DNA from 2 places in the Laceyella tengchongensis genome. Region 1 is predicted to be linked to the other one. Evidence: riboswitches for the same ligand, from Rfam matches in the RefSeq annotation. Region 1 holds a riboswitch; the other holds the start of a gene.
The links. A riboswitch is a leader RNA that binds a small molecule or an ion and turns the genes downstream of it on or off. The one in region 1 is predicted to bind S-adenosylmethionine.
Positions count from the first base shown of each region.

Region 2: linked by a shared signal. The riboswitch ahead of metH (methionine synthase) and the one ahead of QQZ12_RS05635 (PLP-dependent transferase) in region 1 are both predicted to bind S-adenosylmethionine.

Region 1 covers NZ_FXTU01000002.1:420,654-425,443, forward strand. The annotation lists gene QQZ12_RS05630 (aminotransferase class I/II-fold pyridoxal phosphate-dependent enzyme) at 1-1,080, opposite strand, end outside; gene QQZ12_RS05635 (PLP-dependent transferase) at 1,161-2,294, opposite strand; SAM riboswitch class I at 2,387-2,499, opposite strand; gene QQZ12_RS05640 (ornithine--oxo-acid transaminase) at 2,684-3,877, shown strand; gene QQZ12_RS05645 (helix-hairpin-helix domain-containing protein) at 3,927-4,664, opposite strand; gene leuS (leucine--tRNA ligase) at 4,718-4,790, opposite strand, start outside.
Region 2 covers NZ_FXTU01000004.1:147,008-151,797, forward strand. The annotation lists gene QQZ12_RS10170 (DUF2085 domain-containing protein) at 1-73, shown strand, start outside; gene QQZ12_RS10175 (tetratricopeptide repeat protein) at 367-1,692, shown strand; SAM riboswitch class I at 1,747-1,856, shown strand; gene metH (methionine synthase) at 1,936-4,790, shown strand, end outside.

The sequences.
Region 1 (4,790 bases):
GACCGACAACCGCAACAGTCCATCCGTGATCCCGTGTTTTAGCCGAACTTCCGGTGGCATAGAGGCATGGGACATCAGCGCCGGATAAGACAAAATCGATTCTACCGCACCTAGGCTGACCGCCACGATCGGCAATTTGACGCGTTGTAAAAATTGGCGCACCTTATCTCCCTCGCCAAGATCAAAGGAGAGGACAGCCCCGTGCCCGCTGGCTTGCGCGTCCTGTACATAGTGGCCTTCATGCGACGGCAGGCCGGGATAATACACCCGTTCCACATCGGGATGCTGTTGCAACCACAAGGCCACTTTTTCCGCACTTCTTGTCGACAGCTCCATTCTCGCCTTCAACGTTTTGATCCCTCTCATCACCAGCCAAGCGTCATGAGCGCCTAGCACTGCGCCAAACGCGTTTTGCAATTGCGCTAATGACTCCGCCAATTCTCGGTCTTTGACTGCGACCAATCCAGCGATCACATCGCTGTGGCCCCCGATGAATTTGGTCGCGCTGTGGATGACGATATCGGCCCCCAATTCCAATGGACGCTGATAATACGGGGTGAGGAAGGTGTTGTCCACAATCGTGAGGAGACCATGCGCTTGGGCGATGTTGACAACTCCCCGAAGATCAGTCACTTTCAACAGCGGGTTGGATGGTGTCTCAATATACAGCGCTCTGGTATTAGGCTTGATCGCTTGCATCACTTGTTCCAAATCCGTCGTATCCACGAAACTCGTCTCAATCCCCATCCGCTCAAACACGTTGGTCAACACGCGATAGGTGCCACCATACACATCCTGGGAAACCACCAGATGATCTCCGCGTGAGAAGAGGAGAAACACCGTGGAAATCGCTGCCATCCCGGAAGCAAACGCAAATCCCCTACACCCGCCTTCCAGTTGGGCGATCGTCGCTTCCAACGCCTGGCGGGTCGGATTTCCCGAACGGGCGTAATCAAATTCCCCTGGTTGGTCAATCGAAAATTGGTGAAACGTGGAAGCTTGGTAGATCGGGATGCTCGACGCTCCCGTAACTGAACAGATCTCATTCCCATTGTGCAACAACTTTGTGTCAAACCTCATCTCATCCTCATCCCTTTCTTTAACTTACCGTGCTCGTTTGGCGGTGTGTAAAAGCTCCCTCAGCGGAACAAATTTCGTGCTTACCCTTGCGGTAAGGCTTGCGCCAAGTCGGCAATCAAGTCCTCTTGGTGTTCAATCCCCACCGATAAGCGCAACAAGCGGTCACAGACACCTGTTTGCTCCCTGATTTCCACCGGAATGTCGGCATGGGTTTGCGTGGCCGGATAGGTTATCAAGCTTTCTACGCCCCCCAGGCTTTCCGCAAAAGTGATAATCTTCAAATTGTTGAGAACTGGACGCACCCACTCTTTGCGCTTCAAGCGGAATGACAACATCCCGCCGAACCCGTCCGCCTGCTCAGTGAGCAAGGTTTTGCTCCGAGAGTCCAGCGCGGGGTAATATACTGCGTCGACAACCGGATGGCGCTCTAAATAAGCAGCAATCGCTTGAGCGTTGGCCTCATGCTGCCTCATACGGAGCGCCAAGGTTTTCATCCCCCTGATCAACAACCAACAGTCCAATGGGGCTAACACCGCGCCGATTGCTTTCTGCAAAAAGGCGACCCGCTCCGTCAGTTCTGCGCCCTTGGTCACGATCAACCCGGCCAACACGTCATTGTGCCCACCCAGGTATTTGGTGGCGCTGTGAATAACGATATCCGCTCCCAACGTGAGGGGACGATGTAGAAAAGGCGTCATAAACGTATTGTCCACGATGGTGATCAGTCCTCGTTCCTTAGCCAACCGGCAGACCGCAACAACATCTGTCACACACATCAGCGGATTGGTGGGCGACTCGATGAAGATCGCTTTGGTGTTAGGCTGAATGAACCGTTCAATGTCCGCCAAGTTCCGCATATCCACATAAGAAAAGGAACAACCGTACCGTGTCATCACCTTCTCAAATAGCCGGTACGTTCCGCCGTACAGATCCAACGATACGATCAAGTGATCCCCTTGGCTGAACAAACCCATCAGCGTGTGGATCGCCGCCATTCCCGAACTGCACGCGAATCCGCCGTCCCCCCCTTCCAATCGGGCGATACTTTCCTCTAGCACGTCTCGCGTCGGATTGGAAGCGCGTGAATAATCATACCCAGTGCTCACCCCGTCAACATGCTCATATGCAGTTGAAAAATAGACCGGATAGTTCACTGCTCCTGTATTCCGTTCTTGTCTGTTCCCGATTTGCGCCAACGCTGTTTCCATTCTCATCGGTGTTTCCTCTCCTTTGATGCGGAAATTTGGCAAACAAAAAACCCCTTCCCGACAAGAGAAGAGGTTTGCGCGCGCGGACGGACCGTCTCCTCTTATCTCTCAGAACTTTTTGTTCTGCAGGATTTGGCACCTTCCGGTGATACCATCTCACCGAGGTTGCCGGGCTTCATCGGGCCAGTCCCTCCGCCGCTCTTGATAAGAGAAACAATATGAATGTTTATTACGTTTGCATTTTTAATGATAAGGTGATTATACCCACTCCTTTTTTATCCGTCAAGTCTGTTATTTATGCGCAACAGTGAAATAGTATACATTTCATTGATTTCGCGCACTTTATTACCTAAAATGAGGTTAATTGGGTAAATTACAAGGGAGGTTCATCATCCATGTCCAAAAACCAAGCAGTGATTGAACTCACGGATAAATACGGAGCGAAAAACTACCATCCCCTGCCGATCGTCATCTCCAAAGCAGAAGGCGTGTGGGTGGAAGACGCCGATGGCAATCGTTACATGGATATGTTAAGTGCTTACTCTGCGCTCAACCATGGTCACCGTCATCCGCGACTCATCCAAGCCCTGAAGGATCAAGCAGACAAAGTGACGCTTACTTCCCGCGCCTTCCACAACGACCAATTGGGCACGTTTTATGAGAAAGTCGCTGAGCTGACCGGCAAAGAAATGGTTCTGCCCATGAACACGGGTGCAGAAGCTGTTGAGACGGCGATCAAAGCGGCTCGGCGCTGGGCTTACGATGTGAAAAAGGTTGCCGACAACCAAGCAGAAATCATCGTCTGTGAAGATAACTTCCACGGCCGCACCATCACCGCTGTTTCGCTATCTTCCAACGAAGAATACCAACGTGGATTCGGTCCGCTCACACCCGGCTTTAAAGTGATCCCTTATGGCGATTTGGAAGCGCTTAAAGCGGCTATCACCCCGAACACGGCTGCCTTCATGTTGGAGCCGATCCAAGGGGAAGCGGGAGTCATCGTTCCACCGGAGGGCTTCCTGCGCCAAGCCTTGGAAATCTGTAAAGAACACAATGTCCTCTTCATCGCCGATGAGGTACAAACTGGCTTCGGGCGGACAGGCCAGTTCTTCGCCTGCGATTGGGAAGGCGTGAAGCCGGACATGTACATTATGGGTAAAGCATTGGGCGGCGGAGTCATGCCGATCTCCGCAGTCGCTGCCGACAAAGAAATCTTGGGCGTCTTCGATCCGGGTTCGCACGGCTCTACTTTTGGCGGTAATCCTCTCGCTTGTGCTGTGTCCATCGCCGCACTCGATGTTCTGGTGGAAGATGATCTCACCACCCGTTCTCGCGAGTTGGGTGAATACTTCATCACCGAATTGAAAAAAATCGAAAACCCGATCATTAAAGAAGTACGCGGTAAAGGTCTCTTCATCGGCATGGAACTGTATGAGAAAGCACGTCCATACTGTGAAGCACTGATGAAAGAAGGGTTGCTCTGCAAAGAAACCCACGACAACACCATCCGGTTTGCGCCTCCGCTCACCATCACTCAAGAAGAGTTGGATCTCGCGCTGGAAAAAGTGCGTAAAATCATGTCCAAATAAGAGCGTTACACGTTTTAAGCGATCCAGTTTGCCTGGATCGCTTTTTCCTTTAATGCACTGTGATCTGTTCGCGGAATTTCTCCACTGTCTTCTCGCCGATGCCGGGCACCTGCGCGATGTCCTCCACCGATTGGAACGGCCCGTGTTCTTCGCGGTAGCGGACGATGGCCTCCGCTTTGCTAGGACCGATTCCGTTCAGCTTGTCCAACTCTTCTACCGTCGCGGTGTTCACATTGATCTTCCCGCCGGCATCCGCCGAGTCAGCCTTCGCCGTTTCCATAAACGGTGTCACCTGCTCCCCTTGTTTGGGAATGTATAGCACCATCCCATCCCGGAGCGGCTCAGCTAAATTCACCCGTCCCAGATCAGCCTCGTCCCGCGCCCCACCAGCGCGCTCTAGCGCCTCATACACTCTCGCCTCCGAACTAAAATGATATATGCCCGGCTTGTGCACCGCTCCTTTCACATCGATGATGATCGCTTTCTTACTCGCTTGTTTGTTCGTGTTTACCTCAGGTCTTTCGGTCACGGGCGGATTGGCCTGAACCGGGTATTCCATCCACTCCTGCCTGTCAGGACGCTCTTCCTGTCCAAATAGCCAGACTGCTCCTACTGTCAACACCACCCCCGCCAACGCAATCGCCAAGCCCTTCTCCCTTGGTGTCCAATCCCAGTAAACCATCGCCTTCACGCTCCGACATTTTTTTCCAATTACCCACACTATACCCGTTTCTCCCCATTTGCACAATAGGGATGACGTCCCCCCTGCATGCTGCCAGAACGACAAAAGGCTCCGCCCCCTATACCGGGAACGGAGCCTCTTGCTTGGCTAAATCCACCTTAATTCGCTACGATATTCACAAGTTTACCTGGTACCACAATGACTTTACGCACTGTTTTCCCCTCGATCAAC
Region 2 (4,790 bases), on a different contig from region 1:
CCTGCTCAGCGGCTGGGGTCTCTCTGTCATCGTGGTAGATGGTGCACTAAAGTTGGTCCAATTGATCAAATAAAACAAAAAACATAAATTTGGCATAAAGATTCATTTTATGGAGAAGATAGAGGTATTGGGAAAATATTTCTTGTCCCGAAAGAGATAAGGAATCGGTTTCTTTTTGTGGTTTTTTCAGATTATTTATCTTTTTATGTGATATTGCGGGGGCAGTCGTGGGTAAGAAATAAAAAATAAAGCAGTTGGAAAAAATTACACTCCTTTATATGGAAAAATTTATATGTTTATTCCTTTATAAAATGAAATAGATGGAGTAATATAGAAATAACAAGAATTCGGAAAGGATAGGTCGCGATGAACATTTTGGAAATGAGTGAAGTGGGCAAATACATTCGTAAAGTGAGAAAGGAACGGGGATTGCGGCTGGAAGATCTCTCTGACCAGCACATCTCCACTGCCACTATCAGTAACATCGAGCGTGGCGTACCTCATGTGAACAAAGACAAAGTGTTGTATCTCATGAACAAACTGGGTTTGGATCTGAGTGAAGTGCCCGACATGATCGAAAAGGACACTGGGAGCATCGAAAGCTTGCAAGTGAAATTCACCGCGATTGAAACCATGATCCAACTTGGCAACTATCAACGCGCTTTAGCTCTGTTGTCCGATTTATCCGATGAGGTTACCTCTCAACACCAAGCGACGATTCACTACCTCAAAGGGCGCATTCATTTTATCAAGCGGGATTGGCGCAAAGCAGAAAGGGAACTGAGCGAAGCCATCCGTCTCGCTTATCAGGACCCCTACTCCCCCAAAGTCAACTTGGAGGCGGCCAGTTACTTGTGTCTGTCAGAATGCCGTATGCAACACAAGGACTGGGAGCAAGCGCTGAAATATGTTGAGCGAGGGCTGGACGCTTTAACTGATGAAGAAGAAATTTTCGAACAAATGCATGTGAAGCTTTTGCTCGCTCGGATCGAAAATCTGCAAAAACTGGATCGGGCCGATGAGGCATTGCGTGGTGTCGATGAGGTGTGGGCTCTGTTGCCGCAGATTCGCTCACGCCAGCTGATCCTCCAGACGTATGCGCTTCGGGCAGAACTCCTGCGCAAGATGAAGCTTTACCAAGATGCTATCCGCTATGCCCGCGAAGGAAGCCAAATCGCCGTGGGTAGCAGGGAGTATGGGGGGATGTTCCGATTGTGGTCGGTGCTGGCTCACTCCTATCAAGACGCGGGCCAACTGGCTGATGCAGAGGTTGCATTTGAGTTTGTGCTGGAGCTGGGAGAGCATGTGAGCGACAAAGAGGATTTGGTGCAAGCGAGCTGTTCGTTGGGACAAGTCTATCTCATGCAAGGGAAAATGGAACAAGCGCGAGATATACTGAAACAGGCTTTGGACATGGCGGAACGCATTCACCATGGTTTGTTGACCAGCACGGCACTGATCTTGTTGGGGCAAGCGATGAAAAATATGAACCATTACCTGGATGCTATCGAATATTTCCAAAGCGCTGGCAAGATTGCGGACAAAAATAAGTTAAAAGACCGCGTCTACCAGTGTTATTATGAACTGGCAGATTGTTATGAAAAAATTGGTGAAGAAGCGAAATTCCAGGAAGCGACCCAACGGATGTATCAAACGCAAAAAGAGCTCAACAAAAACAAACTGTATTTGTGAATTTGATTGACACGGTTTTGCGAAATAGCTATATTATTGAGATATAAAAATAATCTCTTATCCAGAGTGGCGGAGGGACTGGCCCAATGAAGCCCGGCAACCTGTTGGTTATTCCAATGTGGTGCTAATTCCTGTCAGAGAGTGTTCTCTCTGAAAGATGAGAGTGATAAGCGAGCGGCAAACACCTTTCATCTTTCGGAGATGAATGGTGTTTTTTTATTTTGAGGAGAGGGTGGAGCCAGCATGGCCAAGCAGTGTGTGTCTGAACGACTGAAAGAGAAGATCCTAATCTTGGATGGCGCGATGGGGACGATGTTGCAACAAGCTGCGTTGACGGCGGCGGACTTTGGGGGGGAAGCCTTAGATGGGTGCAACGAGATGTTGAACCTGACCCGCCCTGATCTCATCGAGTCGATTCACGATGCCTATTTCGCGGCGGGGGCAGATATTGTAGAAACCAACACCTTTGGGGCGACTCCCATCGTGTTAGCAGAGTATGAAAAGCCTGAATTGACGGAAGAGATCAACTTAGCGGCGGCGCGGTTGGCGGTGAAATCATGCCGCAAGTTCTCAACGCCGGAATGGCCGCGCTATGTTGCCGGGGCGATGGGTCCGACTACCAAAACGCTGTCCGTGACCGGTGGCACCACCTTTGACGAGCTGGCCCAAGGCTATTATTTGCAGGCAAAAGCTTTGATTCAAGGGGGCGTTGACTTTCTCTTGTTGGAAACATCGCAAGACACGCTAAATGTCAAAGCGGGGAGTGTGGGTATTGAGCGGGCGTTCGCTGAATTAGGTGTCACCTTGCCGGTGATGGTCTCCGGCACGATTGAACCGATGGGAACCATGCTTGCGGGACAGACGATTGACTCTTTTTATGTGTCGATCGAGCATCTCAAACCGTTTGCCGTGGGCTTGAATTGCGCGACCGGCCCCGAGTTCATGACCGACCATATCCGCACCCTGGCGGGGATGGCTCGATGCGCCGTCAGTTGCTACCCGAATGCCGGTTTGCCTGATGAAAACGGTGACTATTTGGAAACGCCGCAAGCGCTGGCCCGTAAAATGGCCGATTTTGCGGCTAACGGTTGGCTCAATATTGCCGGGGGCTGTTGTGGCACCACGCCTGATCACATCCGGGCGATGAGCGAAGCATTGGCTGGCATTAAACCACGCCAGTTGCAAGCCACACATGCTCCCGCTGTATCGGGAATTGAGGCCGTTTTCTTAGAAGACAACCGCCCCATTTTAGTTGGGGAGCGGACCAATGTTATCGGTTCGCGCAAGTTTAAACGCTTGATCGTGGAAGGGAGTTATGAGGAAGCATCAGAGATCGCCCGCAAGCAGGTGAAAGGGGGAGCCCAGGTGATCGACATCTGCCTGGCCGATCCTGACCGTGATGAATTGGCTGATATGGAGAAGTTTTTGTCGTTTGTCACCAAGAAAGTCAAAGCGCCGCTGATGATCGACTCTACTGACCCCCAAGTGATTGCCCGGGCATTAACTTATACGCAAGGCAAAGCAGTGATCAATTCCATCAACTTGGAGGACGGCGAGGAGCGCTTCCAAGAGGTGTTGCCGCTGGTGAAGCGATTTGGAGCCGCGGTGGTGGTTGGAACCATTGATGAACAGGGCATGGCTGTTTCACGGGAGCGCAAACTGGAAGTGGCATTGCGATCGTATGAATTGTTGGTGGAGAAATACGGCATTGCGCCAGAGGACATCATTTTCGATCCATTGGTGTTCCCCGTGGGCACAGGTGATGAACAGTACATTGGGTCGGCCGTGGAAACGGTGGAGGGGATCCGCCTGATCAAAGAAGCGCTTCCCGGCACTGCCACCATCTTGGGTGTGTCCAACGTCTCCTTCGGCTTGCCATTGGCGGGTCGCGAAGTCCTTAATGCCGTTTATCTGTATGAATGCACCAAAGCCGGTTTGGACTATGCCATCGTGAATACCGAAAAACTGGAGCGCTACGCTTCGATTTCGGAAGAGGAACGCCGTTTGGCGGAGCGATTGCTCTTTGACACCAACCAAGCTAATTACGATGCAGTGCTGGCTGAATTCACGGCCTTTTATCGAGACAAAAAAGTGGAAGAGAAAAAGCAATCAGACCATCTGACATTGGAGGAGCGCTTGGCGCGCTATGTGGTGGAGGGAAGCAAAGACGGCCTGTTTTCCGACCTGGATGAGGCGCTGACCAAATATAAGCCGCTTGACATTATTAATGGGCCGCTCATGGCGGGCATGGATGAAGTGGGGCGCTTGTTCAACGACAACCAACTGATTGTGGCCGAGGTGTTGCAGAGCGCCGAAGTGATGAAAGCGTCCGTGGCTTATCTGGAGCCGCATATGGACAAAGCGAAGACGCATGCCAGGGGGAAAGTGATCTTGGCGACAGTAAAAGGCGATGTCCATGACATCGGCAAGAATTTGGTGGAAATCATCATGGCCAATAACGGTTATGAGGTGGTGAACCTCGGCATCAAGGTGCCGCCGGAACAACTGATCGAAGCAGCGCGGCGTGAGCGTCCAGATATGATCGGGTTGTCAGGCTTGTTGGTGAAGTCTGCCCAACAGATGGTAGTGACTGCGCAGGATTTGCGAAAAGCTGATATTCATGTGCCGATGCTCGTCGGTGGGGCGGCGCTGTCACGCAAATTTACGGATACCCGCATCTCTCCCGAATACAATGGCCCGGTCTTGTATGCCAGAGACGCCATGAATGGCCTTGAATTGGCAAACCGTTTGATGAATCCGGAAGAACGGGATGCGCTGGAGGCCGAGTTGCGGGCGAAGCGAGTCAAATCGCAAGCGGCGAACACCGAAGTGAAAGCGAGTGTGCAGGTGGCTGTGCGACGTGTCAGCGACATCAACCGCCAAGCCCCGCTGTTCGTCCCGCCCGACTATGAGAAACATGTGTATCGGGATGTGCCGCTCGCGCAACTGCGCCCTTATATCAATGAGCAGATGCTCTTGGGCAAGCATTTGGGCCTGAAGGGGAATGTGGCGGAGCTGTTGGCTGCTGGTGATGAGAAAGCTTGCCAATTGAAAGCTCAGGTGGATGAGTTGTTTGCCGCGGCTATTTCCGACCGGTT